Regions from separate parts of the Qipengyuania sp. SM2512 genome, predicted to be linked through region 3. Evidence: predicted binding sites of a transcription regulator. Region 3 holds the regulator's gene; each other region holds the start of a gene.

Region 1 (2,267 bases), 1.0 Mb from region 3:
TGCTTATTGGCGGTGGTCTGCTGGCGGGAGCTATCGGCGGGCTCGTCGGAATCAACTGGCCAGCAAGTACGGCGAGCGCGCAAGCAAGGGCGACGCATAGCTTTGCCGTGTGTGGGACAATCCGCCAGACGTGCGTGGTTGATGGCGACACGATCTGGCTCGAGGGTGCGAAGATCCGCATCGCCGATATCGACACGCCGGAGATCACCTCACCAAAATGCGATGCCGAGTACGAGAGAGGAATTCGTGCGCGCGATCGGCTTGCGGTGCTGCTCAATGAAGGTGAGTTCGAACTGCGCCCGATCGGAAATCGCGACGAGGACCAGTACGGACGCAAGCTTCGCGTCATCGTGCGAAGCGGCCGGTCGTTAGGCGATCAACTTGTATCGGAAAACCTGGCCCGCACTTGGACCGGCGGGCGGGAGTCGTGGTGCTGATGCGCGATTGGCAGACCGACGAAGAGCGCGCGGACGACGAAGCGAACGCCTGGAAACTCCATCTCGAAGCGTGGCTGATCGGGGCCGCGATGCTGTTGGCGATCACGGGCGCTTATGTCGGCTGATGTGACGCTCACAGGAGAACAGAAATTGTGGGGCATCGCGCTTTAAGTCGAGAAGGCACAAGGTGATCGCGGACCCTCTTTCATTGCCGGGAAAATAGACGCCCTTGCTCGATCCGGTGAAAAGGACGGGGCTCGGCTGTGGCAGGAGGTTGCTCGCCGCTTTGACAGGCTCGCGGACCGGCAGGAAGACGACCGGTCCTCGTAAGACCCTTGCCTTCACTGCCACGTTCGATCCTATCGAGATAGGCATTCAACCGTTCAAGCGTCCGTCGTCTGGGGCGCCTCCCCATTCTCAGGTCGAGTACGAACCTTGGGTCACCGACTGCGCGGCGGCCAAAGCGTGTCGCGGAAATGCGGTGCTTGATGAGATGTATCTCGATCCGGTCCAACAACGTCATCGCTACTAACCTCGACTCGCATCCTGCTTGTGTTCCTGTTATGTTCCTACTAGGAAGGATTTCGCGAGTCTAGGAAGAATCCTATACCCGACGAGAAACATAGAGGACTGACCATGGAGAATGTCAGGGAAGAGCTCGACCGGCTGATCCAGAAGCACAAATATGGCTATGCTTCGATCTCGAGGCTGCTGGGGCGCAATGCCAGCTACATCCAACAGTTCATCAAGCGAGGCTCACCCCGCAAGCTCGACGATGAAGACCGCAAAACGCTGGCGAGCTTCTTCGGCGTCGATGAACAGGTTTTCGGTGGCCCGGCTAACGTGGTTTGGGACGGCCTGGTGGAAATCCCCGTGCTCGATGTCGAGGCGTCCGCGGGCTTTGGTGCCGTGGCGGCGAGCGAGACTGCACAAACCCGCTTCGGGTTCGATGAGCGGTGGCTACGAAGTCTGACGTCGGCAAAGAGCGCCAGCCTATCGATTGTGCGCGTGATGGGCGACTCGATGGAGCCTACGCTCAGCGACGGCGATGAAGTGCTCGTGGATGCGTCCGATCACGCATCGCGGCTTCGTGACGGAATTTACGTCCTGCGTGCCGACGATGCACTTGTGGTGAAGCGGGTCGCCATCAAACCAGGAGGCAAGCAGATTACAATCGCCAGCGACAATCCTGCATACCCGACCTGGAGCGACATGGACCGGTCAGAGGTACACGTGGTCGGGCGAGTGATCTGGTTTGGAAGAGCACTATAGTATTGACCGGAGCTGGCCCGCTTGCTGACAGGCAGGTTTTAGTTCCTAAATGCAGGAAGCGGCTGTTTATTGGGGGTCACAACGGCTCCGTAGTGACACGCTGCCTCAGGCGACTATCTCGACTTCATCTCCTGCGAACCACCCCTGCTGCAGCATTGCGTCACGCAATGCTGTGGGATTTTCCGCGTAATAGACGACTGCCAAGCTCCGCTCGGCGCGGCTGCATGTCACATAAAAAAGTCGACGTGTACGATCGATTGTCGTCTCTTTGCCTGCCGCCTCATTTTCGAAATCGGTCTTGCTCTTCCCCTTGGTGCCAAACAGTTTGTCATAGTTAAATAAGAAACCGCGAGCCTCCTCATCGCTTATGACGACCATCACCCGTGGAAATTCCAAGCCCTTCACGCCCTGGTGGGTATCGAACTGCGAAACGCCGCGCACATAGCGGTCATATTTATCGATCTGATCGAATGGCGCCTCGAGCGCGTGCCGCCAGGCGGCAATCTCGCTCTTGATGTCGACCTCTTCCTCGTCCTTCCCGGTGTCGTCCTCGTCTGC
Region 2 (2,267 bases), 430 kb from region 3:
TCGGCTATTGCGACCTGATGCTGCTGCGCCATACTCCCGGCGACAGCGATTACGACGACATCCAGCAGATCAAGGCCAATTCCAACCGCGCCGCCTCGCTCACCCGTCAGCTGCTCGCCTTCAGCCGCCAGCAGACGCTGCGGCCGGTGGTGCTGCAGATGCCCGACGTGGTCAGCGAGGTCAGCCAGCTGCTCAAGCGGCTGATGGGCGGCAGGGTCGAGTTCTCGGTGCGTCACGATCGCGAGCTCGGCCCGGTCCGCGCCGATCCGCAGCAGCTCGAGCAGGTGATCATCAATCTCGCGGTCAACGCGCGCGATGCGATGCAGGCCTATGCCGAGCGCAAGGGGCAGCCCGATCTCAAGGGCCGGCTGACGCTCGCCACCCGGCACGTCTCGGCGCGCGACGCGCGCAAGATGGGCATCGATATCATGCCCGCCAACGACTACACCGTGCTCATCGTTCAGGACACCGGCGGCGGCATCCCCGAAAACGTCATCAACAAGATCTTCGAGCCGTTCTTCACCACCAAGGAGCAGGGCAAGGGCACCGGACTGGGGCTCTCGACGGTCTATGGCATCGTCAAGCAGTCCAACGGGTTCATCTTTGCCGACAACGTGCCGGGACCCGACGGCACACCCGCGGGCGCGCGCTTCACCGTCTACCTCCCCGTTCACAAGGGCGAAATGCCGGCCCCTCGGCGACGCGAGGAAGTCGAGGATGCCAAGGCGAGCGACTGGTCGGAGGGCGGCAATCTGCTGCTGGTGGAAGACGAAGACATGGTCCGCGCGGTGGCCGAGCGGGCGCTGACGCGCGCCGGCTATTCGGTCACCCCCGCCGCAGATGGCGAGGCCGGGCTGGCGGCGGTGGCCAATAGCGGGATCGAGTTCGACCTCATCGTTTCGGATGTGGTGATGCCCGCGATGGATGGGCCGGCGATGGCGCGCGCGGTCCGCCGGGTGAAGCCGACGATCCCGATCCTGTTCATGTCGGGCTATGCCGAGGAACAACTGCGCAACGAAATCGACATCGAGAACATGCACTTCATTCCCAAGCCCTTCAGCGTCCAGCAGATCAGCGAGAAAGTCGCCGAAGTGCTGAGCGGGCAGGGCAAGACCAGGCGCTGAACGGCGCTTCCGAGAAATTTTCTCGTTCCACTCTTGTTCCGGTGGAACAAACGCGGTACATACTCTCCCGTTGATGAGTCGGCAGCGGCTCTGGTCAAGCGCAGGAGGGAATGTCATGGCGGCAAGTCTGAAGCTCGTAAAAGACAAGGAAGTCGACGTGGACCGTCAAAAGGCACTCGATGCCGCACTCGCGCAGATCGATCGCGCATTCGGCAAGGGCTCGGCGATGAAGCTGGGCCAGAAGGAAGCGATGAACATCGAGTCGATCTCGACCGGATCGCTCGGGCTCGATATCGCGCTCGGCGTGGGCGGCCTGCCCAAGGGGCGCGTGATCGAAGTCTACGGCCCCGAAAGCTCGGGCAAGACCACGCTCGCGCTGCATGTCATCGCCGAAGCGCAGAAGGGCGGGGGCACCGCTGCCTTCGTCGATGCCGAGCATGCGCTCGATCCGGTCTATGCCCGCAAGCTGGGCGTCGATATCGACGAGCTGATCGTGTCGCAGCCCGACACTGGCGAGCAGGCGCTCGAAATCGTCGATACGCTGGTCCGCTCGAACGCGATCGACGTGCTGGTGATTGATTCGGTCGCCGCCCTGGTGCCGCGCGCCGAGATCGAGGGCGAGATGGGCGACAGCCATGTCGGGCTCCAGGCCCGTCTGATGAGCCAGTCGCTGCGCAAGCTGACCGGCTCGATCAGCCGCTCGAAATGCATGGTGATCTTCATCAACCAGCTGCGCATGAAGATCGGCGTGATGTACGGCAATCCCGAGACCACCACCGGCGGCAACGCGCTCAAGTTCTACGCTTCGGTCCGGCTCGACATCCGCCGCACCGGACAGATCAAGGACCGCGACGATATCGTCGGCAATTCGACCCGCGTGAAAGTGGTCAAGAACAAGGTCGCACCGCCGTTCAAGCAGGTCGAATTCGACATCATGTATGGCGAGGGCATCTCCAAGATCGGCGAGATTCTCGATCTCGGCGTCAAGGCCGGGATCGTCGAGAAGTCGGGTTCCTGGTTCAGCTACGACAGCATAAGGATCGGCCAGGGCCGCGAGAACGCCAAGACCTATCTGAAGGAAAATTCCGAAGTTTGCGACCGGTTGGAAGCCGCCATTCGCGGCCGCACCGACGAAGTCGCCGA
Region 3 (2,267 bases):
GTGGGCTGTTCGGGGGTTCCGCCAGCGGTTTGCGCCGAAGCGGGAGCGCAGACCAGCATGGCCAAAAGAGGAGCGGACGCGGCGGATACGAGCAGACGGGTGGTCATCGGACAGGCGGGCTTTCGAGTGAGGATCGGTGCCAAAGAGACATCATCTCATGGCGATCCGCCGCCTGTGCAGATGGAAGGGGACCGCGTCAATGATATAATATACCACAACGTGACGCTCGCCGAACCGTTCGCTCGCTCGCTAGCCGGATCGGGCTTCCTTGAGCGCGTAGAAGATCCTGCTTTCATCGTGGCCGGTGAGTTCGAGCACCCCCGTGTCCACCATCACCTCGTCTCCGCTGAGCTGGAGGGCGGTGCTGGCCTTTACCTCATTGTAAGGGTCGGCGCTGATATCCCAAAAATCCGTGATCCGTTTGGAACGCGAGACGGTGAGGCCTTACCCGGCGGCACGATCAATATCGTGCTCCATGCCCGGAGGCTGGAGCACAAGCGAGAGTTTCTCAGTCTCGCGGGCACGATCCGCAGCTGTTCGGCTGGGATCGGCTATCAGACCGGGACGGCCACGACGGTGTGCTCTACCGCTTTATCCCGGCGAGCCCCGCCAAGTTGCAACACCGGCCCGAGTGGGCCGGTCAGTGGTAGCGGCGCAATAGCCCTGCAAGCTTGCCCTGGACCTGCACCTGATCGGCGCGGTAGACCTGCGGCTCGTAGGCGGAATTGGCCGGGTCGAGCGTGATCCGTCCATCCGCGCGGCGCAGATATTTGAGCGTCGCTTCCTCGTTGTCGACCAAAGCGACCACGATCTCCCCATCGCGCGCGGTATCGGTGCGGCGGATGAGCGCGAAGTCGCCGTCGAAGATCCCAGCCTCGATCATGGAATCGCCCGAGACCTCGAGCGCATAGTGATCGCCGGGACCGAGCAGCGCAGCGGGAACCGGTAGGCTCGACTGCCCTTCAATCGCCTCGATCGGCGCGCCTGCGGCGATCCGGCCGTGGAGCGGGAGCTCGATCACGTCGTTGGCAGGTTCGCGAGTCACCGTCTTGGCGCCCAGCGGCGGCATGACCGTGTCGTTCGCCGGCTTCTGGCTGCGCGCGGCCGGGACGGCATCCTCGGGCGTGCGGATGACCTCCAGCGCCCGCGCGCGGTTGGGCAGGCGGCGGATGAAGCCGCGCTCCTCGAGCGCGCTGATCAGCCGATGGACGCCGGACTTCGACTTGAGATCGAGCGCCTCCTTCATTTCCTCGAAGGAAGGCGAGATGCCGTTTTCCTCCAGCCGCAGCTGGATGAAGCGGATCAGCTCGTGTTGTTTGCGGGTCAGCATCGCAGAGTCCTTGTGCCAGAGGCCCGGCGGAACGGGCGAACGAACACGGAACAAGTACGAAACAAACCCGGCGTCGTCAAGCCTGTCGCGAAAGCATCATGCATGAAATCGGCGAGCCGATTGCCGCTTCGGGCGCATGCGCCGGACGGATCGCGAGCGCGTCGGCCTGCCACAGCGCGTGCAGCGCTCCGCTGTCCTGATTGCCCAGCGGGTGGATCGCGCCGTCGATGATGCGCGAACGGACGAAATCCTGCCGGCCACCAATGGCGGGGAAGGGCGCGCAGGCGGGCAGCTCGCTCGTTCGAGGCAGCGCTTCGTTCGCGCCGAGCATGGCGCGCAGCAACGGCAGCACCAGCATCTGTGCGGTGACGAAGGCCGAAACCGGATTGCCGGGCAGGCCGACGAGGATGGCCTTGCCAAGACGCGCCACCATGACCGGCTTTCCGGGACGCATCGCGATCCGCCAGAAATCCACGCTTCCGCCGAGCTGCGCCAGAGCCGGCTGGATCAGGTCGTGATCGCCCACCGATGCGCCGCCAGTGGTGACGATGAGATCGGCATCGCTCTGCGCGGCCAGAGCCTCGGCCACCGCTTCGAGCCGGTCGGGGACGATCGGCGGCAGCGTCGCATCGATCGGCCAGTGCGCGAGCAGCGCCGCGAGCATCGCGCCATTGCTCGCCGGGATATGCGCCGGGCTGGGCAAGGGTGCACCCGGCGGCACCAGTTCGTCGCCGGTGCTGAGGATCGCCACCCGCAGCCGTCGGTGGACGGGGAGCCTGCCGTGCCCCGCCATCGCGGCAAGCGCGATCAGCCGCGCGTCGATCGGGGCACCGGCCGGCGCGAGCAGGGTCTCGGGCTCGAAATCATGCCCCGCGCGGCGAATATGCGCGCCTTGCCGGGACGGGCCGTCGCCGGCGAGGCGCAGCGTGTCGCCGGC

The links. The regulator LexA, encoded in region 3, represses DNA repair genes until DNA is damaged. The targets are predictions, from matches to a motif close to GTTCCNCNCTTGTTCT.
Region 1: ACQ5J0_RS07945 (S24 family peptidase) is a predicted target of LexA. The motif match lies at 992-1,007, and genes of this name have one in related genera.
Region 2: recA (recombinase RecA) is a predicted target of LexA. The motif match lies at 1,149-1,164, and genes of this name have one in related genera.

The regions. Positions count from the first base shown of each region.
Region 1 covers NZ_CM143134.1:1,584,577-1,586,843, reverse strand. Annotated here, with positions in the region: gene ACQ5J0_RS07960 (thermonuclease family protein) at 1-437, shown strand, start outside; gene ACQ5J0_RS07955 (hypothetical protein) at 431-562, shown strand; gene ACQ5J0_RS07950 (DUF6961 family protein) at 645-767, shown strand; gene ACQ5J0_RS07945 (S24 family peptidase) at 1,074-1,709, shown strand; gene ACQ5J0_RS07940 (UvrD-helicase domain-containing protein) at 1,815-2,267, opposite strand, start outside.
Region 2 covers NZ_CM143134.1:2,197,380-2,199,646, forward strand. Annotated here, with positions in the region: gene ACQ5J0_RS11050 (response regulator) at 1-1,124, shown strand, start outside; gene recA (recombinase RecA) at 1,240-2,267, shown strand, end outside.
Region 3 covers NZ_CM143134.1:2,626,135-2,628,401, forward strand. Annotated here, with positions in the region: gene ACQ5J0_RS13090 (TonB-dependent siderophore receptor) at 1-107, opposite strand, end outside; gene lexA (transcriptional repressor LexA) at 641-1,330, opposite strand; gene ACQ5J0_RS13100 (molybdopterin molybdotransferase MoeA) at 1,407-2,267, opposite strand, start outside.